3 regions of the Herbaspirillum sp. WGmk3 genome follow, and region 1 is predicted to be linked to each of the others. Evidence: predicted binding sites of a transcription regulator. Region 1 holds the regulator's gene; each other region holds the start of a gene.

Region 1 (7,881 bases):
CCGAACAGGCGCGCCAGTCCGGCGATGAGGGCAAACTTGAGCAGGACCGGCCCGGTCAGCAGCAGCAACACCAGGAACCAGTGATCCACCAGCGTGCGCACATTGAGCAGCATGCCGATGGTGATGAAGAACAGGCCCAGCAGCACATCGCGGAAGGATTTGATGTCTTCTTCCACCTGATGCTTGAACTCGGTCTCGGAAATCAGCATGCCGGCGATGAAGGCCCCCAGCGCCAGCGACAGGCCGGCCTTCTCGGTGATCCAGGCCGCGCCCAGGGTGATCAGCAGCAGGTTCAGCATGAACAGTTCCTGCGAGCGCCGCTTGACCACGATGCGGAACCAGCCGCGCATGAGCTTGCTGCCGAAGAACAGCAGCAGCGCCAGCACCACCAGCGCCTTGCCCACCGCCCAGCCCAGCGTGACCATGATGTTGCCGGAATTGTTGGCCAGCGCCGGCACGACGATCAGCAGCGGCACCAGCGCCAGATCCTGGAACAGCAGCACGCCGAGGATGCGGCGGCCGTGTTCGGTCTCCAGCTCCAGCCGCTCGGTAAGCAGCTTGGAAACGATCGCCGTGGACGACATGGTCAGCGCCCCGCCCAGCGCAAAGGCCGCCTGCCAGCTGACGTTGGCGAACTGCGGCAGCACCATGGCCGCGCCCCAGGCCACCAGCATGGTGGTGGCAATGGTCGCCGCCACCTGTGCCACGCCCAGGCCGAAGACAATATGGCGCATGGCCGAGAGCTTGGAGAGCGAAAACTCCAGACCGATGGAAAACATCAGGAACACCACGCCGAACTCGGCCAGCGCATGGGTGGTTTCATTGTCCTCGGCAAAAGCCAGGCCGTGCGGGCCGATGATGATGCCCACCACCAGGTAGCCCAGCATCGGCGGCAACTGCATCATGCGGAAGGCGACCACGCCAAGGACTGCGGCAGCCAGAAGGAAAAGGGTCAGTTCCAGTCCGGAAAACATTGCTGTTGGGGTTTCTTGTCAAAAGCCGCCGGGCTGCGGCGGGGTTCGATATGAATGAATTTGTAAAATTGGCAACGCACCAGCAAAAGGCAGTTCACCTGACCAGTGTGCAATATGAAGGAAAACCTCGGGCGGCGAGGCGCGAAATCGCCTTGAAATTCATACGTGTGGCTCCACAACAGCAGAGTAATTCACCGCGACCGGAAGCCCTCCGCGCCTGCTGCGATGCCATGCCCCATCCCGGCAATGGCCGGAAATCCCCCGTGGCAGCGGTGCTGCGGCGCGATGCAACGCTGCACATCACGTCAAATCCGGCAGCATTCCCTTACATCTGGCAAGTTTTTTGCTTTGCTAATTCGTTTATACTTCGGTTATGAGTGTAACCGATGACAAAACCACGCCTGCATCTTTTTCGGCCGGGGCTGCCCGCCGTGCCATCGCACTGGCACGCCAGACCCTGCAGATCGAAGCCGATGCCATCCTGGCCCTGAAAGACCGCCTGCGCGACGACAGCGCCGAACCCCTGGCACTTGCCGTGCAGACCTTGCTGCAATGCGACGGACGTGCGGTGGTCTCGGGGATCGGCAAGTCCGGCCATGTCGGCCGCAAGATCGCCGCCACCCTGGCCTCTACCGGCACCCCCTCGCTGTTCATGCATCCGGCCGAAGCCGCGCACGGCGACCTGGGCATGGTGACGGCGCGCGATGTCTTCATTGCCATTTCCAATTCCGGTGAAACGGCCGAGCTGCTGGCCATCGTGCCCATCGTCAAGCGCATGGGTGCGGTGATCATCGCCATGACCGGCAATGACCAGTCCACCCTGGCCAAGCTGTCCGCCGTCCACCTCAACGTGGGCGTGGCGCAGGAAGCCTGTACCCTCAACCTGGCCCCGACCGCCAGCACCACGGCCACGCTGGCCATGGGCGACGCGCTGGCGGTGTCGCTGCTGGATGCGCGCGGCTTCGTCGAGGAAGATTTTGCGCGCTCCCATCCCGGTGGTGCACTGGGCCGCCGCCTGCTGACCCACGTGCGCGACGTGATGCGCAGCGGCGAGGCCATTCCCGCCGTGCGCCCGGACGTGTCGCTGTCGGCAGCGCTGATGGAAATCACCCGCAAGGGCATGGCCATGACCGCCGTGGTGGATGAGCAGTTCCGCCCGGTCGGCGTCTTCACCGACGGCGACCTGCGCCGCTTGCTGGAGCGTGGCCAGGACTTTTCCAAGTTTTACATCGCCGACGTCATGCATGCCAATCCGCAGACCGTCAACCAGGACCAGCTGGCCGTGGATGCCGTGCAATTGATGGAACAATTCCGCATCAACCAGCTGCTGGTTACCGATGCGGCCGGCGTGCTCACGGGCGCGCTGCACATCCACGATCTCACTCGCGCCAAGGTGATCTGATGAACGCGCCAGCCTTCGCCAGCACCCTGCCCGCTGCCGCGCTCGCCAAGGCGGCAACGATCCGCCTGATGATCTTCGACGTGGATGGCGTGCTCACCGATGGCGGCCTGTTCTACGGCGAGGACGGCGAGGCCTTCAAGCGCTTCAACGCGCTCGATGGCCACGGCATCAAGATGATGCAGCAATACGGCACCGCTGCCGCCATCATCACCGCGCGCCAGTCGCCCTATGTGCTGCGCCGTGCGCGCGATCTCGGCATCGCCCATGTATTCCAGGGCATCCACGACAAGCGCCAGGCCTTCGAACAGCTGCTGCAGCAGGTGCAGTTGACGCCGCAGGATTGCGGCTACCTGGGCGACGACATCATCGACCTGCCGGTACTGACCCGCGTCGGATTCAAGGCCTGCGTGGCCAACGGCCATCGCGAGGTGAAGTCGCGCAGCGACTACGTGACCCAGGCCAGCGGCGGCCATGGTGCCGTGCGCGAGATCTGCGACCTGGTGCTGGCAGCACAAGGCAACTACGAGGCGGCCCTCGCGCCGTACCTGGCATGAGCGGGCGCAGCGGAGAACGCAACGCCGAGCGCATCCGCCTGGCGGTGATTCTGGTGATCCTGATCGCCGGTGCCCTGGGCAGCTTCTGGGTGATGCAGGCCATGCGGGCCGCGGGTGACCAGCAACCGGCGCAGCGTCCGCGTGGCAAACCCGACTACTACCTGGAAAACTTCAACTACGTGCGCATGGGCCCGACCGGTCTGCCGCGCTATGACGTTGCGGGAACGAAGATGGTGCACTACCCCACGGATGACTCCTTCGAGATCACCAAGCCGGTGGTGCACAACCTGGACCAGAACCAGGCACCGATGGAGCTTTACTCGGATACCGCGCGCGTCACCGACGACCAGACGCAGATCCACATGTACGGCAACGCCAACGCCATCCGCGCGCCCTACAAGGGCCGCGAGCAGATGCATCTGGTGTCGGAATACCTGCTGCTGTTGCCTGACGATGAAATCGTCAAGACCGACAAGCCGGTGGCCATGACCATGGGCACCACGCGCCTGAACGGCGTGGGCATGGTGGCCAACAATGCGACCCAGGTGGTGCAGCTGTTCGGCAATGTCCGCGGCTATTACGAGCCCACTCCGAAGAAACGCTAAGCCGGATGACTCCGGGATAAAAACGCCAAGAACCGATCAGACAGGAACCCAATGAAACGCTCATTCTTACTGCCGATGCTGATGCTGGCTGCCGTGTGCGGCGTGGCCAACGCCGAGAAGGCGGACTCCACCAAGCCGACCAACATCGAGGCAGACCAGATGGTCTACGATGACGTGCGCCAGGTGAAGACCTTTACCGGCAACGTGGTCATGACCCGCGGCACGCTGATCATCAAGGCCGGCCGCGTGGTATTGACGACCGACCAGTACGGTTATGAAAATGCGGTGCTGTATGCGGCCCCGGGCGCGCTGGCCAACTTCCGCCAGAAGCGTGACGGCGGTCCCAACCTGTGGATCGAAGGCCAGGCCGAGCGCATCGAGTATTCGGAGCAGACCGAAATCTCCAAGCTGTTCCAGCGCGCGCACATCCAGCGCATGGACGGCGATCGCATCACCGATGAAGTCAACGGCGAATTCATCTCCTATGACAGCCGCGCCGAATTCTATTCCGTGAACAACACCGCCACCGGCGAGAGCAAGCCGGGCGCAGGCCGCATCACTGCGGTGATCCAGCCCAAGAATCCGCCGCCGGCAGGCAGCACCGCGCCGGCCCAGCCCGCGGGCAAGAACAACGCTGCGCAGCCTGCAACGCGTCGCGACAGCGGAAAGGACCAGTGACAATGGTAGCCAGCTCGCTGGTCGTTCGCGGCCTGAAGAAAAGTTATGGCGCGCGCCAGGTGGTGCGCGATGTCTCGATGGAATTGCGCAGCGGCGAGGTGGTCGGCCTGCTCGGCCCGAATGGTGCCGGCAAGACCACTTCGTTCTACATGATCGTGGGGCTGGTGCCCTCCGATGGTGGCGAGATCGACCTCGATGGCGCGTCCATTTCGCGCATGCCGATCCACAAGCGTGCCACCATGGGCTTGTCCTACCTGCCGCAGGAAGCCTCGGTATTCCGCAAGCTGACGGTGGAAGACAATATCCGCGCCGTGCTGGAACTGCGCCAGGAAGAGGGCAAGCCGCTCTCGCGCGATGAAATCGAAGGCCGCCTCAACAACCTGCTGCACGAACTGCAGATCGAGAAGCTGCGCGAAAGCCAGGCGCTGTCGCTCTCGGGCGGTGAACGCCGGCGCGTCGAGATCGCCCGCGCACTGGCCACCGATCCGCGCTTCGTGCTGCTGGATGAACCGTTCGCCGGTATCGACCCGATTGCCGTGATCGAGATCCAGCGCATCGTGCGCTTCCTGAAGGAACGCGGCATCGGCGTGCTGATCACCGACCACAACGTGCGCGAAACGCTGGGCATCTGTGATCGCGCCTACATCATCAACCAGGGCACGGTGCTGGCCAGCGGCAATCCGGAAGAGATCATCGCCAACGAGTCGGTGCGCCGCGTGTATCTGGGCGAGCATTTCCGCATGTAAGCGGTGCAGTCGGCTTGCCCGATACGCTTGAAGAAATACAGAGTGCACATCACGTAATACGCAACAAGCAATACGCAATACGCAACGACCGGCAGAGCAACCAGCGGGCCACGCCGCTTTCAGAAAGACAGATGAAACAGTCGCTCCAGTTACGTACCTCGCAGCACCTCGCATTGACGCCGCAACTGCAGCAGTCGATCAGACTGTTGCAACTGTCGACGCTGGAACTGCACCAGGAACTGGAACAGATCCTCTCCGACAATCCCCTGCTGGAACGCCTCGACGACGCGCTCGACAATTCGGTACGTCTGCTGGCCGATGGCGCGGTCTCCAATTCGCCCTCCAGCGGCGTTGCCGAAACCAGTCACGAAGGCAGCGGCGAAGCGGCCCCGGCCGCCAGCGATGGCGATTCCAGCTTCGACTACCAGGACAACACGCCGGAAGCCGGTGTCACGGGGGATGCCGACTGGAGCTTCGACGACGTCGCGCGCAGCGGCAAGTCGCCAGACGATGACGATGCCCGTCCGCAACTCGAAGCGCACGAACTGACCCTGCGCGAACACCTGCTGGAACAGATCCGCGTGACCGCACGCACCCTGCGTGATCGTGCGCTGCTGGAACTGCTCACCGATGCGCTGGACGAGAGCGGCTATCTGGAAGAGCCGCTGGAAGACATCCACGCACGCCTGCCCGAAGAGCTGGGCATCGACATGGAAGAGCTGTCGATTTCGCTCAAGCTGCTGCAGAGCCTGGACCCGGCGGGTGTCGGTGCGCGCAGTGCCGGCGAATGCCTGGCCCTGCAGATCCGCCGCCTGCCCAAGATCCCCTTTGTCACGCGCAAGCTGGCGCTGAGGATCGTGGAGGATTACCTGCCGCTGTTTGCCCAGCGCGATTTCAACAAGATCAAGAAGGCCCTGGATTGCGATGACGAAGACCTGCGCGAAGCGCAGGCCGTGATCCGCCAGTGCCGTCCGCATCCGGGTGCGGAATTCGCGCGTGATGCCTCGGACTATGTGGTGCCGGACGTGATTGTCAAGCAGACAAAGAACGGCTGGCAGGTCATGCTCAACCATGAGGTCATGCCCAAGCTGCGCGTCAATGCGATGTATGCCAGTGCATTGAAGCAAGCCAAGGGAGAAGGTTCGCTGTCGTCGCAGTTGCAGGAAGCCAAGTGGCTCATCAAGAACATGCGGCAACGTTTCGATACAATTTTGCGCGTCGCGCAGGCTATTGTGGAACGTCAAAGAAACTTCTTTTCACATGGGGCAGTGGCCATGCGCCCCCTTGTGCTGCGTGAAATTGCTGATACACTGGGTCTACACGAGAGCACCATCTCTCGCGTGACGACTCAGAAATACATGCTCACTCCGCATGGAATGTTTGAGTTGAAATACTTCTTCGGTAGCCATGTCGCGACTGAAACCGGAGGTGAAGCTTCCTCCACCGCGATACGGGCGCTGATCAAACAGTTGATAGGAGCCGAGAACCCGCAGACCCCATTATCCGATAGCAAGATTGCGGATATGCTGGCAGAACAAGGCATGGTGGTCGCGCGACGCACAGTCGCCAAATACCGCGAAGTGTTGAAGATTCCGCCGGTCAATCTCCGCAAGTCCCTCTGAGTTTTTCCTCAGTTTTTCTGCAGTACCGTTGCTGTGTTCAGGCAAGCATCCGACTGATGCCCGCGCCATCTGACACGAAGACCGTGCCCGTGGTACAGCTGCAGCAGGATCGATTGCACGAACCTCCAGTGACTTCACGATAGGAGTCTTGTATGAATCTGACCATCAGTGGACACCACCTCGAACTGACCCCCGCCATCCGGGAATACGTGCAAAGCAAGCTCTCGCGTATCAAGCGCCATTTCGACAACGTGATCGACGTCAGCGTGATCCTGAGCGTAGATAAACTCACAGAAAAGGAAAAGCGCCAAAAAGCGGAAATCAACGTCCACATCAAGGGGAAGGATCTACATGCGGAAAGCATCGCACACGACCTCTACGCTGCCATTGACACGCTGATCGACAAGCTCGATCGCCAGGTCATCAAGCACAAGGACAAGTTGCAGGAGCATCACTCCATGGCCAAGCGCCTGCCGGACGAAACGCCGGAGGATGCGGTGGCCGGAGCGGCATAAGCCAGGACACCCTCGGCAAGCCACCTCGCAGCCGCAAGGCTGCTGAGAAAGCCAGCCGAATTTCATGAGGAAGGGGCGCGCAAGCGCCCTTTTTCATTTGTGGCCGCCGAACTGGCCAAGCCTGTGGAAAAGATATAAATCATTGCGTAAAGCAACTTTTCCACCGCCGCTGCTGACGATGATGCAAGGGACGGCTTGAATGTCTTCACGGCACCCTCATCTTCAACACAAGAATTTGCATACGATATAAATCATTTCCTCGATGCAATTTTTTGCCCGTTCAGACAGGCCACCAGCATGCAGGCGATTTCAACGCGCCCGCCGGCTTTTCCCTATAATGTCGGGCAATCCCATTTTTAAAGGCACAGCCATGAGCGACGTCCAATCCTGGATCAAAGAAACCGTGACCCAAAACCCCGTGGTGCTGTTCATGAAGGGCACTGCACAGTTCCCCCAATGCGGCTTTTCCGGCAAGGCCATCCAGCTGCTGAAGGCCAGCGGTGCCGAGAACATCGTCACCGTCAACGTGCTGGAAAGCCCGGACGTGCGCCAGGGCATCAAGGAATACTCGAACTGGCCGACCATTCCCCAGCTGTACGTGAAGGGTGAATTCGTCGGCGGCTCCGACATCATGACCGAGATGTACGAGTCCGGCGAACTGCAGACCCTGATCAAGGGCTGAGTTTTACTTGCCTGACTGACTCATGAGCAGTTCTTCCAGCCAGCCGCGCCAGCGCCTGATCGTTGCGATCACCGGTGCCACCGGTGCCATCTATGGCGTGCGG
Region 2 (7,881 bases), on a different contig from region 1:
GGGTCGGCCGAATGCAGGTTGGCGGTGGCTTGCACCTGCTGCAGCACGTCCTTGATCTGCGGATCGCTTTCCTTGGCGAGCGCTTTTTCAATCAGCGGGATCTGGGCTGGGTCGGCATTCTTGAGCAATTCACCGGCGGCGGCCAGGCGCTGGTCGCGCTGCGGTGAGAGCAGCTTCAGGCCCGAGAGCGCGCCATCGACAGCGCCGCGCAGGCGGTTGTTGACGGTGATGCCTTCGGCATCATCGGGGGCCGGGCCGGTCTGGTCGGTGGCCGGATTGAATGCCTTGCCGGCGTCGTCGACGATGAGCACGTCACCGGCGGGGGTGACGTAGAGCGCGTCGTTGTTCAAGGCGTTGAGGATCTTGAGCGCGTCTTCATTGGCCAGCGCGGCAATCTGGTTGACGGCGTCGATACGCGCGTCGGGGTCGTCTCCGCCAAGGGGCTTGAGCAGGGCCGGATCGATGGCTGCGAACGCCCCCAGGGCGTGGACGCAAAGCCAGGTCGCGAGCAGCCCGCGTAGGAACTGGATGGCTGGTTTCATGGTCGGTGTGCGCCTCGAAGCGCGGGCCGGTCAATGCGGTGGCCGGGGCGAGTCGTCGGGCGGTTTTCTTGTGGAGGGAGATGCATTGCGGCGGACGGAGCGCCTTCCCTACGCCACGCTGCGGCGTAGGGAAGGCGCTCCGAAGAACGCCATGAACTACAACAAGCGCAAGCTTAGTTCTTCTGCTTGCTTTCGTTGCCCGGGATGTACGGGCTCCAGGGTTGTGCGCGGATGGTGGTCTTGGTCTTGTAGACCACGTTGAACTGACCGTCCGCCTTGATTTCGCCGATCATGACGGGCTTGTGCAGGTGGTGGTTGGTCTTGTCCATTTCCAGCGTGTAGCCCGACGGTGCCTTGTAGGTCTGGCCACCCATGGCGGCGATCACCTTGTCGGTGTCGGTGGACTTGGCCTTTTCCACGGCCTGTGCCCACATGTGGATGCCGACGTAGGTGGCTTCCATCGGGTCATTGGTCACGACGGTATCGGCGTTGGGCAGGTTCTTGGCCTTGGCGTATTCCTTCCACTTCTTGATGAAGGCGGTGTTGACCGGATTCTTCACCGATTCGAAGTAGTTCCAGGCGGCCAGGTGGCCCACCAGCGGCTTGGTATCGACACCGCGCAGTTCTTCTTCACCCACCGAGAATGCCACCACCGGCACGTCGGTCGCCTTCAGGCCGGCGTTGCCCAGTTCCTTGTAGAAGGGCACGTTGGAGTCGCCGTTGATGGTCGAGATCACGGCCGTCTTGCCACCTGCGGAGAACTTCTTGATGTTGGCCACGATGGTCTGGTAATCGGAGTGGCCGAACGGGGTGTAGACCTCGTCGATGTCGGAGTCCTTCACACCCTTGCTGTGCAGGAAGGCGCGCAGGATCTTGTTGGTGGTACGCGGATAGACGTAGTCGGTGCCCAGCAGCACGAAGCGCTTGGCGCCGCCGCCTTCCTTGGACATCAGGTATTCCACGGCGGGAATGGCTTGCTGGTTGGGGGCAGCACCGGTGTAGAAGACGTTCTTCTCCAGTTCTTCACCTTCGTACTGCACCGGGTAGAACAGCAGGCTGTTCAGTTCCTTGAAGACCGGCAGCACCGACTTGCGCGACACCGAAGTCCAGCAGCCGAAGACTACCGAGACCTTGTCCTGGGAGATCAGCTGGCGGGCCTTTTCGGCGAACAGCGGCCAGTTCGAGGCGGGGTCGACCACCACCGGTTCGAGCTTCTTGCCCATCACGCCGCCGGCGGCGTTGATTTCGTCGATGGTCATCAGGGCCACGTCCTTCAGGGACGTTTCGGAAATCGCCATGGTGCCCGACAGCGAGTGCAGGATACCGACCTTGATGGTGTCGGCAGCGAAGGCCGACGGCAGCCAGGAGGATGCGGCCAGTGCGAATGCGCCCAGAGCGGTGGCTTTCAGTACGGTACGACGTGACATGTGGTGCTCCCTCGAGAAAAGTTTTGGAAGATTTTTTCACTGCCCAGTCGCTTTAGCAGATTGCGTGCCAATGCACGGCCGAGGGCCTGCGGGCTGCATCAAAGCGGGGCGGGGAGGGGCGCGGTGCGGGAAGAATGTTGTCAGGCACGCCAGGATTGCGCACCAAAGCCGAGCGCCATTGTCGACAGTCTCATGTCGCTGCGGCAACACTCACCAGCCTGGCGCTCGGTTGTGCGCGATCTTGGTGCGCCACGCAAAGCGCCAGTGGAGGCGGGTTTGCGGCAGGTGGCTCAACTTCCTGAGGGGTGAGACGGATTGTTCACAATAGTGAGCGCATCGGGAACGATGGGGCGCCAGGCGGCGTGATCCATTGCGGTGCCTGCCCGGCGCTTGGGCGGGAAGATGGTCCTGGCGGACCACCCTCCGGCGCGGGATCAGCGCAGCAGCACGTGCTGCATGAATTGGCGCAAGGGGAATTCGATCATGTTCTGCAGGGCCACCGGCAACTCCAGCGGCCGCATGATCATCTTGATGGTGGTTTCGGGCTTGAGATTGACGCGCACGGTACGGCTCATGCGCGAGGCCAGTTCCTTCACGCGTGCCGGATCGGCGGCCAGTTCCGGCTTGTACACCATCACCACGTGACGGATGGCGCAATCGGCGTCCTCGCTCTTCAGTTCCAGGGTGCGGCGGCTGAGGGTGCCGAAGACGCGCGAGCGGCCGATGTTTTCTTCGCGGCGATAGCGTCTGAAGTATTGGTAGAAATGCTTGTAGTGATTGACCTCGTCATTGGCGATGAGTCCGGCCAGGTGCTTCAGGACCGGCTCGTCGGTGGCCCGCGCCAGCGCCCGGTAGTAGGTGGAGGTGCCGGTCTCGACCACGCAGCGCGCGGCCAGCTCCTGGGCCCGTGTCGGTTCGAGCAGCTCGACCTTGCAGTATTGCGAATATTCGTCGAGGAAGCCCTGGTAGGCGCGCGGCCAGTCGAACTCCGGCCAGACATGCTCGACATAGGCGCGCAGGGCCGCGCCGTGCTGCAGCTCTTCCTGTTCCCACTGCTCGCGCAACCAGGTCTCGACCTCGGCATCGCCTTTGTAGAATTCCACCAGGTTGTGGGTGTAGAGGTCGGAACCGCTTTCGACGAAGGAAGCGCAGGCCACCAGGTAGAACAGGTCTTCATTCTGCCGCACCCGCTCGCGGTCGATGCGGCTCAGGTCGATGTCATCGATGGTCCAGTGTTTTTTTTCTTGGCGACTCGGGTTCATCTGCTATACCTCTCTTCTCAAAGTGATGGTGGGCATAGCGATATGATGCAGCGCGATGACATTGGTTCAGGGCCGCCGGCGGCGTCTTGACGCAACTTTGCAAAGCGTCGCGCGACGTCAGCATTTCGTCAGGTGGACCGGTCCGGGCGACTCTACCCGATCACAGGTTGCTGGTCGCGTCACTGCCCAGCACCACGCGGTTGCGGCCCTGGTACTTGGCGTGATACAGCGCCTGGTCGGCCACGCGCAGCAGTTGTTCGGCGCTGGTGTGCTCATCCGGCTGCAGCGAGGCCACGCCGATACTGGCCGTGATGTAGCCGAAGGGCGAATCGGCATGCGGCAGCTTGAGTTCGAAGATGGCCTGGCAGATGTGCTCGGCCTGCTGCAGGGCATGGGCGGTATCGCTCTCGGCGATGATGACGCAGAACTCCTCGCCGCCATAGCGTGCTACCAGGTCGGTAGCGCGGCGCGAACTCTTCTGCAGCACGCGCGCCACGATGCGCAGGCATTCGTCCCCGGCCACGTGGCCGTAGCGGTCGTTGTATTTCTTGAAGTAATCCACGTCCAGCATCAGGAGCGCCAGCGCATGGCCCGAGCGCACCGAGCGCCGCAGCTCGCTGTCGAGTACCTCGTCGAAGCGACGCCGGTTGGCCACCCCGGTCAGGCCATCGGTGGCCGAGAGCGCTTCCAGCTTGCGGTTGGCCAGCTCCAGCTCGCGCGTGCGGCGGGCGACCTGGTCTTCCAGTTCTTCCTTGTTCTGCTGCAGCTTGCCGGCCATCTCGTTGAACTTGCGCGAGAGGATGGCGATCTCGTCGCCGCCGGCCTGTTCCACGCGCACCGTGGTATCGCCGCTGCCGGCTTCCTTCATGGCCGCCACCAGGCGCTGCAGCGGCACGCTGATGCTGCGCGCGATCAGCGCCGAGAGCAACAGTGAAGCGGCAAAGCACAGCAGGCCGATGGCGATGATCTTGTCGCGCACCGAGCGGGTGTCGGCGTTGAGCTTGTCGCTTGGCGTGGCGCTGACTACCCACCATGAGGTGTGCGGCAACTGGGCGATGGCGGCGTAGTAGCGCGTCTTGTCGGCGCGCGTGTAGGCGATGAAGTCGCTGGTGCGGCGTTGTCCCACGCTGGCCGTGATGCCCTCCAGCAAGGCCGGATCGGCACGGCTGAAGCTGGTATCGCGTCCCTGCACGACTACCGTGCCATCGCTCGCATCCACGATGAACAGACTGGAGTCATAGCCCAGGTCCACGCCCTCGAAGATGCTGAAGAAGTAGCTCGGCCGCACGCCGACGAAGAGCACGCCGGCAGCGCGGTTGTTGCCGGTGAAACGGATCTCGCGCAGCATGGCCACGCTCTTCTGGCCATGGCCGCCGTTGTAGAGCGTCCACCAGCCGCGTCCGCCGAGGTCTGGCGCCTCCTCCGCCACGCGGGTGATGTTGCTGGCCAGCGGCGCAAAGATCTGCGGATCGATGACCTGGCGCTTGCGGTCCAGCAGGTATTTCTGGTTCACGTCCGGCAGCGATCCATAGGTGTCCAGCAGCACGCGCGCCACCCCGCTGCGGGCCGCAGCACTGGTGGCTTCGTCGCCGCTGTAATAGTCGCCCAGCAGGCGCTGCAGCTTGTCGGAGAGCGCCAGCTCCTCGCTGGTGTCCTCGATCTTTTCCATGCGCAGCATCAGGTTCTGCGAGATCTGCTTGACCACCTGGACCGAGTAGGTGTGTACCTTCTCCTGGGTGGCACGGGTGGTTTCGCGATAGGCCAGCAGACCTGAGATCACCAGCGGCACCAGCGAGACCAGGATGAAGGAATTGATGAGCCGGTAGCGGATTTCGATCTTGCGCAGGAATCCCAGCCAGAAAAAGTCGAGCCGTTTTTTCATCGAACGCGCTCCCTTACCTGGCCGACAGGCGTGCCTGTTCGGTGATGGAATCCTGCAGCAGGCGCGCGGCCCGCGCCGGGGTCTGGCTGCCCGACAGCACGGCCTGCAGGAGCGGATGCAGGACCTCGATGGTATTGACCGGCAGCACCGAGTAATACAGTCCCGGGGCATTGCTGGCGGCGGCATCGCGCGTCATCTGGTCGACCAGCGCGAAGAGCGCGGGATCGCCTTTCACATCGGCCGCGATCACGCGGAACGGCGGAATGTTCTGCCGCTTGGCTTGCCAGATCGGCATCCCCGGACCGTAGAGGAAGTCCAGGAACTGCACCGCCGCCTGCCGTTGCCGCGCGCCGCTGTGCTGGGCCACTGCAAAGCCGGTCTCGCTGCCCAGCACCGGTTTGAGCGGCTGGCCCTTGTCATTCCATGGCGGCACGAACACGCCTACCCGCATGCCGCGCGCATTCATCAGCGTGCCGGCGGCCCAGCTGCCCTGGAAGGTCATCGCCGCGCGGCCATCGGCGAACTGGCGCAGGGTCGTGTCGTAGCCGGCGCGCAGACAGTCGGCCTGCACCATCTTCTGCTCCACCAGCGTGCGCAGGCGCGCAAAGATGGCCGCGCCGTCCGCATTGTCCAGTTGCAGGGTGCCATTGGCGATGCGGGTGCGCCAGTCGGGGACCTTGGCTGCGATCTGGTTGGCGAAGCCGTAGCTGAAGGGACCATTGCCCAGCATGTTGGGGAAGCCACCTGGCAGCGCCAGCGGCACCAGGCCGGCCTTGCGCAGTGCGGCGCCGGCCGCGAGGAAGGACTCGAAGTCGGCCGGTGGCGCAGTGATGCCGGCGCGGTCGAACATGTCGCGGTTGTAGTAGATCAGGGTGGTGGCCACGCCCGAGGGAATGCCGTAGCGCCGCCCGCCCGGCGAGGTCCATTCGCGTTGCAGGACCTCCAGCATGTTGCCCCAGGCCTGGGTATCGCCGATGTCGGCCAGCAAGCCCTGGTCCACCAGAGTGGCCGTATACGGATTGGCGTTGACCGAGACGATGTCGGGCAGGCTGTCGGTGGCGGCGCGCGGCTTGAGGTTTTCCTCGACGGAATTGCCGATCATGAATTGCAAGTTGATCCGCACCTCGGGATGCTTGAGCGAGAAGGCATCGGCCACGCGATGCATTTCCTCGGACCAGTCGGGTGCCCAGACCAGCGCGGTGAGCACCACCGGTTCGGCGGCTGCGGTGGCCGTGGCAGCGCTGCCGCTGTCGTCGCCACGCTCGCAAGCCGTCAGCAGGAGTGCTGACGCCACCCCTGCGATGAAGATTCCGAGTCCGCGCTTGGCGTACCCTGTCATGCCTGACTGCCCGCAGCTGGAGTGGCAACCCGGATCAGGCACGCCTGTTACTGATGGCGTATATCGGCCACGCATCGATTTCCCCTGCGGCTAAACTTTTCTTGTTTTACAGCAATGCGCATGGTGCCGCGTTGACCTTCGCGCAGTCATGGTGATCTGTGTCACGTAACCCGCTGCAGCCTGCGTTGCGCCTACCTGCCGCTCCCTTTGCACGATCCTGGCATGTGAGAACAATGACAACAAGTTTGCCAGCTTTTACATCGTCCTGCACGAACCGCGTGTGCATTTCTTGTCTTTGTTCAGCTTTTGCCACGGCGCAATTACGTCCGCCTTGATGTGCCGCCTGAACGAAAATGAACAGGCCCTTATAATGTGGCCCTCACGCCTTGCGGGGCGATCGCGCTTCACCTTGCTTCAACCTGTCTGCATCGTCCTCACTGCCGGCGATGCGGCTGTCTCACCGAATTCCACATGCACAACAAAGATACTTCGCTCTCCATGGGCAAATTTCCCCCATGGCTGGCCGTCCTGGCAGCCTTGACTGCACTGGGCGCGCTGGCCATCGACATGTACCTGCCCAGCTTCACCGCCATCGCCAAGGAACTGGGCGTGGGCACCAACCTGGTCCAGCTCACGCTCGCTTCTTTCCTCGTCGGCCTGGCCGTCGGACAGATGTTCTATGGTCCGCTGTCGGATCGCTTCGGCCGCAAGCCGCCCTTGTTCTTCGGGATCGCCTTGTATTTCGTATGCTCCCTGCTGTGCATTTTTGTACAGAGCATTGAGACACTGATCGTGCTGAGATTGTTCCAGGGGCTGGGCGGCAGCGCCGGCATGGTGATCCCGCGCGCCATGGTGCGTGATCGCATGGGGGCCGAGGGTTCGGCCAAGGCATTCTCGATGCTGATGCTGGTGTTTGGCCTGGCACCCATCCTCGCTCCTTTCATCGGCGGCCTGATGCTGGTCTTTGCCAGCTGGCGCGGCATCTTCGTGGTACTGACGATCTTCGGCCTGCTGTGCATGCTCGGCACGCGCAAGTACCTGACCGAAACGGTGGATGTCTCCCGTGCCGAACCGCTGCATCTGGGCCGCACCTTGCGCCAGTACTGGGGTCTGCTGCGCCATCGCCAGTTCATGTCCTTCGTGCTGTGCGGAGGATTGGTGCAGGCGGGCATGTTCGCCTACATCGCAGGCGGTCCGTTCGTGGTGATCGAGCTGCACGGGATCAAGCCGCAGTATTTCGGTTTCGTGTTTGCGTCCAACGCCATCGGGCTGATCGCCGCTTCGCAGATCAATGCGCGCCTGGTGGTCAAGCGCTCGGCCGAACGCGTACTGGGCAAGGTGCTGTGGGTACCGGCCGGTCTGTCGCTGGCGGTGGTGCTGGCCGTTCTGGCCGGATTGGAGAGCCTGCCGCTGTTGCTGTTCGGTTTCT
Region 3 (7,881 bases), on a different contig from region 1:
AGACCTATGGCGATGCCAAGGAAGCCGCCAAGGACTAAGTCCTGGATGCCCGTGTTCCGGTGGCCTGATCAGGCACCGGCGGCACGGGCCGGCAGGGTGTGAAGGACATCCGAAGCAGGCAGCACAGCGCGTGTAGGAAAACGCCTACACCAATATCGGAAACGGCTGATTTTGTGATGCAGCAATTTCCGCGACCATGTGGTCATGGTGCTGGTAGAGCCGGGAATTGCAAAAGAGTTCACGGTTTGCCGCATGAAATTTTGCTCACCGCCAGAAGGGACCCCTGAAAGGGCAGACCATGAAAAAAACAGTCGGTATTTGCATGCTGGCAGCCGCTTCGGCTTTCGCCTCTCACGCTTTCGCAGAAACTCCGCAAGCCGTCGACAGCGCATCGCGCTGGTCGGCTTCCACGATGGACCGTCACATGCCGGTGGATGCAGCGCGTCTGCACAAGCTGGGGCAGAAGAAATTCCGCTACATGGACATGGCCGAGAGCAAGCGCTCCAAGTCCCTCCAGAACGCCGTGCTGCTGTTTGGCGCACGTGCCGAGGGCAAGGATCCGGCAGCGCAACGCGAACCGGCCAAGGCTGCACCCAGCGCACCGGTTTATCGTGATCACGCACAACAGCCCAAGGCACCGCGCGTGATCATGCGTCCGTCGACCTGATCGGCGGCCGTATTCCCCTATTCGACAAAGAGGAAGGAGTCATCATGAAGACCATGCAAAAACTGGCAGTGACCTCGGTAGCCATCTGTGCCTTTGCCGCCCTGACCGGCTGCAGCGGCATGACCCAGCAAGACAAGAACACCGCCATCGGCGCAGGTGCCGGTGCCGTCGGTGGTGCCGTCCTCACCGGTGGCAGCGCCATCGGGACCGTGGGTGGTGCCGCCGTCGGTGGCGTCATCGGCAATCAGGTTGGCAAGTAATTCGCTGGCCGGCTGATCTCAGCTGTCGCTCCTCGCATTGAGGAGCAGCCAACCACAACGCCGCGGCAGGGTGACCTGCTGCGGCGTTGTTGCATTCAGGCAGTGGAGGGAGCCAGTTTATTTCGGAGCCGGGTGGCTGCCGTGCTTGTGGTGATTGTGCATCTGTTTGGGCTCACCCTTGACGGATACCGCAACGGGTTCGCCGCCCTGGTAGTCCTTGAAGATGCGCTGTGCCCGCGCAGTATCCTGCGACCTGGCGTCGGCTGCCTGCTTCCGGCAGGCTGCAGCATCCTTCCCGCGCATGCTGCGGCAGCCCTGCAGCGCTTCGGCATAGGCGGCCGCCGTTTCCTTGTTCAGGTTTTGCAGCCGGCCTTTGGCGCTGTTGTCTTCCTGGTACCAGCGCTGGGGATCGGCCTTGCTGACATCTTCTTCAGCAGCGTGCGCGGCGGCCGCGCAAAGCAGGCTCAGGGTCGCCAGGAGAGCGGGCAGGGGAGAAGCGAGGAATTTATTGTTCATCTGATGTCAGCCTCATCACGGTACGGGAGCAGGGAAAGCCGTGCGCGTGAGCTTGCCCCGGCGGGGCGAGGCGGCGTCCACAAGCAAACGGCGCGGACGGTGACAGGCACCGACCGCGCCGTTTTCCCGTCCGCCACCGGATGGTATCAGGCTTGCGGGAGGGAAGGGAGCGTCTGAAGGCCGGGGCCAGGGCAGCCGGACCGCACAGGCCGGCTGCCGCCCCGCCTTATATCTTGCCGAGCAGCAGCAGGATCAGCAGGATGATGACGATGGTGCCCGCGATACCGCTGGGACCATAGCCCCAGCTGCGGCTGTGCGGCCAAGCGGGGATGACGCCGAGCAGGATCAGGATCAGGACGATGAGCAGGATGGTGCCGAGGGTCATGGATTTCTCCTTTGTTATTGAGTTCGTTCTTGCCCGCCAGGGTGCAAGCGCCGGGTGATTCGTAAAGCTGGGGTCATCTTAGGGTCAGCCCGTCTGCCGCACGATCAGCGCCCATCGCAATGTGCTGTAGGAAAATCCGGCAAGCGTGAGTAGGTGGCCGCGCCCCCGGCTTGGCCAGCGCAGGCCATCGTTGCGACCCTGACAAATCGCTGCCAACTTGGTGCAAGGCACAACCGAAGTGCGGATCCCGCCCGATTTGATCGCGCCGCGCGGTCCTCCTGCTGCCGCTGCGGATCTCATCGTGTTCCCTCGCAACGCAGTTCCCATGCGGCTTTTCGAGGTGCGTCGCGGTTCTGGCACGCTCTTTGCTGAAGCTGATGCACAAGCGCAGCAATGCGCAAGCAACGTGAAGGTGTGGCCAATGGCGGTCGCGCCGTCCAGGACAAAGGCGTCTTCCGGTATGGGTCATCCATGTCGGAACACGCCTTTTTTTGTTTGGGCTTTCTTCAAATCGCAACGCAAGGGGAATGGTGCTATGGAATCCAAAGGTCAGGCAGGCAAGACAGGCGCGCTCGGCAGCGGCATGCAGGATGCACAGGACAGCGCGCTCAAGGCAGCGGACAGGGTGGACGGCAAGCGCCGCTCCCTTCTGCAGGGCGGTGCACTAGCCGCCGGCAGCGGCATGCTGGGCATGCTCCCGGGCGGTGCGTGGGCGGCCGGCTCGGACAAGCCGGAAAAGGAAGAAGTCAAGATCGGCTTCATCCCCCTGACCGATTGCGCCTCGGTGGTGATGGCCTCGGTGCTGGGTTTCGACAAGAAGTACGGCATCAAGATCGTCCCCAGCAAGGAAGCCTCCTGGGCCGGCGTGCGCGACAAGCTCACCAACGGCGAACTGGATGCGGCCCACGTGCTGTATGGCCTGATCTATGGCGTGCAACTGGGCATCGGCGGCCAGAAGAAGGACATGGCGGTGCTGATGGGCCTGAACCATAACGGCCAGGCCATCACCTTGTCCAAAAAGCTGGCTGACAAGGGGGCAGTCGATGGCGCATCGCTCTACAAGCTGATGCAGACCGACAAGCGCGAATACACCTTCGCACAGACCTTCCCGACCGGCACCCACGCGATGTGGCTGTATTACTGGCTGGCCGCCAACGGCATCAATCCGATGAAGGATGCCAAGGTCATTACGGTCCCGCCGCCGCAGATGGTGGCCAACATGCGGGTGGGCAACATGGATGGCTTCTGCGTGGGCGAGCCCTGGGGCCATCGCGCCATCGTCGATGGCGTGGGCATCACCGCCATCACCACCCAGGACATCTGGAAGGACCATCCCGAGAAGGTGCTGGGCACCTCGCTGGAGTTCGTGCAGAAGTACCCCAATACCTGTCGCGCCATGATGGCCGCCATCCTGGAGGCCAGCAAGTGGATCGATGCCTCGCTGGCCAACAAGAACAAGATGGCCGAGGTGATCGCCGACAAATCCTATGTGAACACCAGCAAGGACGTGATCGACCAGCGCATCCTCGGGCGCTACCAGAACGGCCTGGGCAAGACCTGGGACGATCCCAACTACATGAAGTTTTACGACGAAGGCCAGGTCAACTTTCCCTTCCTCTCCGATGGCATGTGGTTCATGACCCAGCACCGCCGCTGGGGCCTGTTGAAGAGTGATCCGGATTACCTGGCCGTGGCCAAGTCGGTCAACCAGATCGATCTCTACAAGGACGCTGCCGCGATGACCAAGACACCGCTGCCCAAGGACGTCATGCGCAGTTCCAAACTGATGGACGGCACGGTGTGGGACGGCAAGAATCCGGCGGCCTACGCGCAGGCGTTCAAGATCAAGGTGTAAGCGGGTGCGGCCTGCGCCGTGTCCATCAAGGTGAAGTGCTTAGAGCAAGGGGAAGATGATGAGTGCAGTCGCAGAAAGCATCATGGGTGACAACGCCAAGCCCGCCGGCAACGGCCACGCCGGCGTGTCTGCTGCCAGCGAGCCGGTGCGTGCAGCCGCCGCCAACGAAGCGCAGGTGGCACCCGCCGCCAGCGCTGCCGGCAGCGTGAAAGCGCGCAGCCTGCGCAAGAAGATCATTGCGGGCGGCCTCTTCATGCGCGTGGTGCCGCCCCTGCTGGGGGTGGCGCTGCTGGTGCTGGTCTGGCAGATCATCGCCTTGAAGACCGCCAGCTTCCCCACGCCATGGGTGACCCTGAAGGAAGCGGGCGTGATGTTCTCCGATCCCTTCTACCGCAACAGTCCCAATGACCAGGGCATAGGCTGGAACGTGCTGGCTTCGCTGCAGCGGGTCGGCATGGGCTTCGGACTGGCGGCGCTGGTGGGCATTCCGCTGGGCTTTGCGATTGGCCGCGTGGAATTCCTCTCGCGCATGTTCGGCCCCATCATCAGCCTGCTGCGTCCGGTCTCGCCGCTGGCCTGGCTGCCCATTGGCCTGCTGGTGTTCAAGTCGGCCAATCCGGCGGCGATCTGGTCGATCTTCATCTGCTCGATCTGGCCGATGATCATCAACACGGCCGTCGGTGTGCAGCGCGTGCCGCAGGATTACATGAACGTGGCGCGCGTGCTCAATCTCTCCGAATGGAAGGTGCTGACCAAGATCCTGTTCCCTTCGGTGTTGCCCTACATGCTGACCGGCGTGCGTCTTTCCATCGGCACGGCGTGGCTGGTGATCGTGGCCGCCGAGATGCTGACCGGCGGCGTCGGCATCGGCTTCTGGGTCTGGGATGAATGGAACAACCTGAACGTGCCGCACATCATCATCGCCATCGTCGTCATCGGGGTGGTCGGGCTGGTGCTGGAACAATTGCTGGTGGCGCTGGCCAAGGCGTTCACCTACGAGCAGGTCAACAACTGAGGAGGGCAGGATCATGGACAACATCAACGGCAAGTTCATCGACATCCACGGTGTGGAGATGGTGTTCCACACCAGGAAGGGCGTCTTCCATGCACTGCGCGAGATCAACCTGACGGTGGCCAAGGGCGAGTTCGTCACCTTGATCGGCCACTCCGGCTGCGGCAAGTCGACCTTGCTGAACCTGATTGCGGGCCTGCTCAAGCCCAGTGATGGCGTACTGCTGTGTGCCAATCGCGAGATCGGTGGTCCGGCCCCGGAGCGTGCAGTGGTGTTCCAGAACCACTCGCTGCTGCCCTGGCTGACCTGCTATGAAAACATCTATCTCGGTGTGGAGCGGGTGTTCGGTGCCAGCGAAAATCGCACCCAGTTGCGTGACCGCACGCGCGCCGCGCTGGCCTTGGTCGGCCTGACGGCGGCCGAGAGCAAGCGGCCCAATGAGATCTCCGGCGGCATGAAGCAGCGTGTCGGCATTGCCCGCGCGCTGGCGATGGAGCCCAAGGTCCTGCTGATGGATGAACCCTTCGGCGCACTCGATGCACTGACCCGTGCGCACTTGCAGGATGAGTTGTTGAAGATCGTGGCCAAGACTGAATCGACGGTGGTGATGGTGACCCACGATGTGGATGAGGCGGTGCTGCTGTCGGACCGCATCGTGATGATGACCAATGGTCCCGCTGCCACCATTGGCGAGATCGTGGAAGTGAAGCTGCCGCGTCCGCGCGACCGTGTCTCGCTGGCGCAGGATGCGCAGTATGGTGCCTATCGCACGGCGGTGCTGGAGTTCCTGTATCGCAAGCAGGCGCATCCGGCGCGGGAAGCGGCGTAAGCCCGCGTCAGACCCTTCTGCCGGCCACCTGTCCAATGCAATTGAAGGAGATGTCCATGAGCAGCCTGGCTGTCATCGAGGAGGCCCCTGTTGAGGGCGCTGAGGAGTCCGCACTCGTTCCGCTCTCGGGCGAAGTGTTTGGTGCTCTGATCAATCTCTCTGGCCGCCGCCGCTTCACGTCGCAGCGCTTGGTGTTGTACGCGGTGCTCGCAGCACAGGGCCAGCAGGGGGCTTGTGCCACTGCGCGCGAGGCATTGGGACTGTTCCGCAGCGCCCATGCGGCCTTGCTCAAGCGCTCCGGGGACTTGCCCGGCGTATTCTGCCCGGAGCTGGAAGAGGTGTATTTCGGACGCAGCCGGGGTGATGCGCGCATCACCAGTTTTGCCGAACTGGCGCAACGTGCGCTCAATGCCATCGAGGACAAGCTCAAGACCGGTCCGGCCCTGCTGGAACAGCTGGTGCAGGAAACCACGCCGCTGCTGGCCGTGTTGAACGAGATCACGGCGGTCTACGAAGCGCAGTCGAAGAAGCATGCGCGCCTCATGCGCGAGCAGTTGCGCGGCATCATGACCGACATCGAAACCATTGCACGCGAAGCCAAGATGGTGGCCTTCAATGCCCGCATCGTGGCAGCGCGATCAGGACAGGCTGGCAGGGAATTCTCGGTGGTGGCTGGTGTGCTTTCCAACATCACCGGTGAAATCGATGAACTGGTCAAGGAAGCGCTGAGTGGCGCGGCGGCCTGAATGCGCCTTCCTGGTACCATTCATCTGCGTTTAATGCTCTTTTCCAGAGCATTGAATTTTGCTTAATGCTGCTTATCGGCTCTTCAGCGCCGCCCACGCCACCAGCAGCCACGCTGCGAGAAAGGCCACACCGCCAAACGGCGTGATGGCACCGAGGATGCGGGTGCCGGTCAGGGCCAGCAGGTAGAGGCTGCCGCTGAAGACCACGATGCCCGCCAGCATCAGCCGGCCGGCCCAGTGCAGAGCGGCACCGGCCATGCGCGGCATCAGCAGCGCCACGGCGATCATGCCCAGCGCGTGCATGACCTGGTAGGTCACGGCGGTATGCCAGATCGCCAGCATCTCTTCGGAAATCATTTTCTTCAAACCGTGCGCGCCGAAGGCGCCACAGCCCACGGCCACGAACATGTTCAGCGCGCCAGCGGCGATCAGGGTGCGTTCTTTCATCGGTCTTGCTTTCAGTCGGGAAGATTCAGGGTTTCCAGTTCCGTCTCCGGCAGGCCATCTTTGCCCGCTGTCTCGATGGCATCCGGATAACAAGCGCGATGCTGTTCCTTGCCGCTGCTGCGTTCACGCACCACCAGTCCGGAGGAATCCTTGGGGAGGTTCTGTCCCTTGAAACCGGTGCGAATCATCCGGTCGTAGTAAAAATAATCGTAGCTGTCGGTACTGAAACGGACATGCGATTCGTAACCACCCGAATACATGGTGTAGCTGCGAAAGAATCGTCCTTCCGCAGGCTGGGGCGTATCGGGAAATTGCATCTCGATCTTGCTTGCAGTCCCGAAGCGGTATTGCAAGCGACTGCGCTTGTCGGGATAGTCCGCCGAGGCGCACAGTGACGCCGTTTTCTTGCGCGCGGTCTGGCAGCTGTAAATGATTTTCTCTCCCGGCTTGCAGAGGCTCTGGGAGAGGGGCGCTGCCAGCGCAGGAAACGACGGCAATCCAAGTAACAGGACGAGTATGCGTATTTTCATTTTGATTCAATAAGTCGGACGTACGCCTTTGCCCAGCCGATATTCATGCCGCAACACGAACTGCGATGTGGCGATCAGCCCCGACAATCCCAGGATCAGTTGCGTCAGCGTATCCGGCGGCAGCACCCAGACGCTGCCTGCGGGGGCCGGCACGTTGGCGGCAGCGCTGATGACCGGGGCCGCCCATGAGGCTTCCTCGCTCACGTCCAGCAGGATCTGGCCTTCGGGCGTGGTGTGCAGATGGATCTCGCCGCCCAGCTCCAGCGTGAAGCAGATGCCCTGGCCGACGTTGACGGTGTTCATCTTGTGACGGAACACCACGGCCTGCAGCTCGCGGTTGTAGGTGTCGATCCAGGTCTCCACCTCCTGCACGTTCTGCAGCACGATCCACGCGCGCGGTGCGGGGATGGTGTCGGCACCGGCAACGGCGTCATCGGGGAAGATCGGTTCGGGAGCTTGCTCGGACATGGTCAATGCAGGACCGCGCCACGCGCGGCCCGTGGTGGCTACGGGGAAGGCAGCAGTATATCGGATCGCCGCGCCCGTCACTGCGGAGGATGCTGACCGCCTGCGGCATGCTCCGTTTCAATACGCCAGCCGATACGCCTCATTGGTCGATTCCAGCCGGCTGGCA

What was found. The regulator sigma-54, encoded in region 1, starts transcription at its own class of promoters, with help from an activator protein. The targets are predictions, from matches to a motif close to TGGCANGNAANCTGCTTT.
Region 2: a site for sigma-54 is predicted at 2,022-2,039, ahead of urtA (urea ABC transporter substrate-binding protein). Genes of this name have one in related genera too.
Region 3: a site for sigma-54 is predicted at 2,183-2,200, ahead of MKD49_RS18505 (CmpA/NrtA family ABC transporter substrate-binding protein). Genes of this name have one in related genera too.

Annotation. Positions count from the first base shown of each region.
Region 1 covers NZ_JAKYWT010000008.1:17,875-25,755, reverse strand. The annotation lists gene MKD49_RS24265 (cation:proton antiporter) at 1-974, opposite strand, end outside; gene MKD49_RS24260 (hypothetical protein) at 1,025-1,351, shown strand; gene MKD49_RS24255 (SIS domain-containing protein) at 1,348-2,376, shown strand; gene MKD49_RS24250 (HAD family hydrolase) at 2,376-2,930, shown strand; gene lptC (LPS export ABC transporter periplasmic protein LptC) at 2,927-3,535, shown strand; gene lptA (lipopolysaccharide transport periplasmic protein LptA) at 3,587-4,213, shown strand; gene lptB (LPS export ABC transporter ATP-binding protein) at 4,216-4,959, shown strand; gene MKD49_RS24230 (RNA polymerase factor sigma-54) at 5,091-6,581, shown strand; gene hpf (ribosome hibernation-promoting factor, HPF/YfiA family) at 6,734-7,096, shown strand; gene MKD49_RS24220 (hypothetical protein) at 7,159-7,305, opposite strand; gene grxD (Grx4 family monothiol glutaredoxin) at 7,467-7,778, shown strand; gene MKD49_RS24210 (UbiX family flavin prenyltransferase) at 7,801-7,881, shown strand, end outside.
Region 2 covers NZ_JAKYWT010000011.1:27,570-35,450, reverse strand. The annotation lists gene urtB (urea ABC transporter permease subunit UrtB) at 1-542, opposite strand, end outside; gene urtA (urea ABC transporter substrate-binding protein) at 716-1,969, opposite strand; gene MKD49_RS25545 (ferritin-like domain-containing protein) at 2,404-3,231, opposite strand; gene MKD49_RS25540 (diguanylate cyclase) at 3,392-5,113, opposite strand; gene MKD49_RS25535 (ABC transporter substrate-binding protein) at 5,127-6,452, opposite strand; gene MKD49_RS25530 (Bcr/CflA family multidrug efflux MFS transporter) at 6,924-7,881, shown strand, end outside.
Region 3 covers NZ_JAKYWT010000004.1:640,897-648,777, reverse strand. The annotation lists gene MKD49_RS18530 (CsbD family protein) at 1-38, shown strand, start outside; gene MKD49_RS18525 (hypothetical protein) at 299-667, shown strand; gene MKD49_RS18520 (glycine zipper 2TM domain-containing protein) at 712-927, shown strand; gene MKD49_RS18515 (hypothetical protein) at 1,045-1,443, opposite strand; gene MKD49_RS18510 (DUF3309 family protein) at 1,670-1,828, opposite strand; gene MKD49_RS18505 (CmpA/NrtA family ABC transporter substrate-binding protein) at 2,412-3,683, shown strand; gene ntrB (nitrate ABC transporter permease) at 3,742-4,698, shown strand; gene MKD49_RS18495 (ABC transporter ATP-binding protein) at 4,712-5,524, shown strand; gene MKD49_RS18490 (methyl-accepting chemotaxis protein) at 5,581-6,270, shown strand; gene MKD49_RS18485 (DUF423 domain-containing protein) at 6,343-6,717, opposite strand; gene MKD49_RS18480 (hypothetical protein) at 6,729-7,034, opposite strand; gene MKD49_RS18475 (hypothetical protein) at 7,254-7,715, opposite strand; gene MKD49_RS18470 (SLC26A/SulP transporter family protein) at 7,833-7,881, opposite strand, start outside.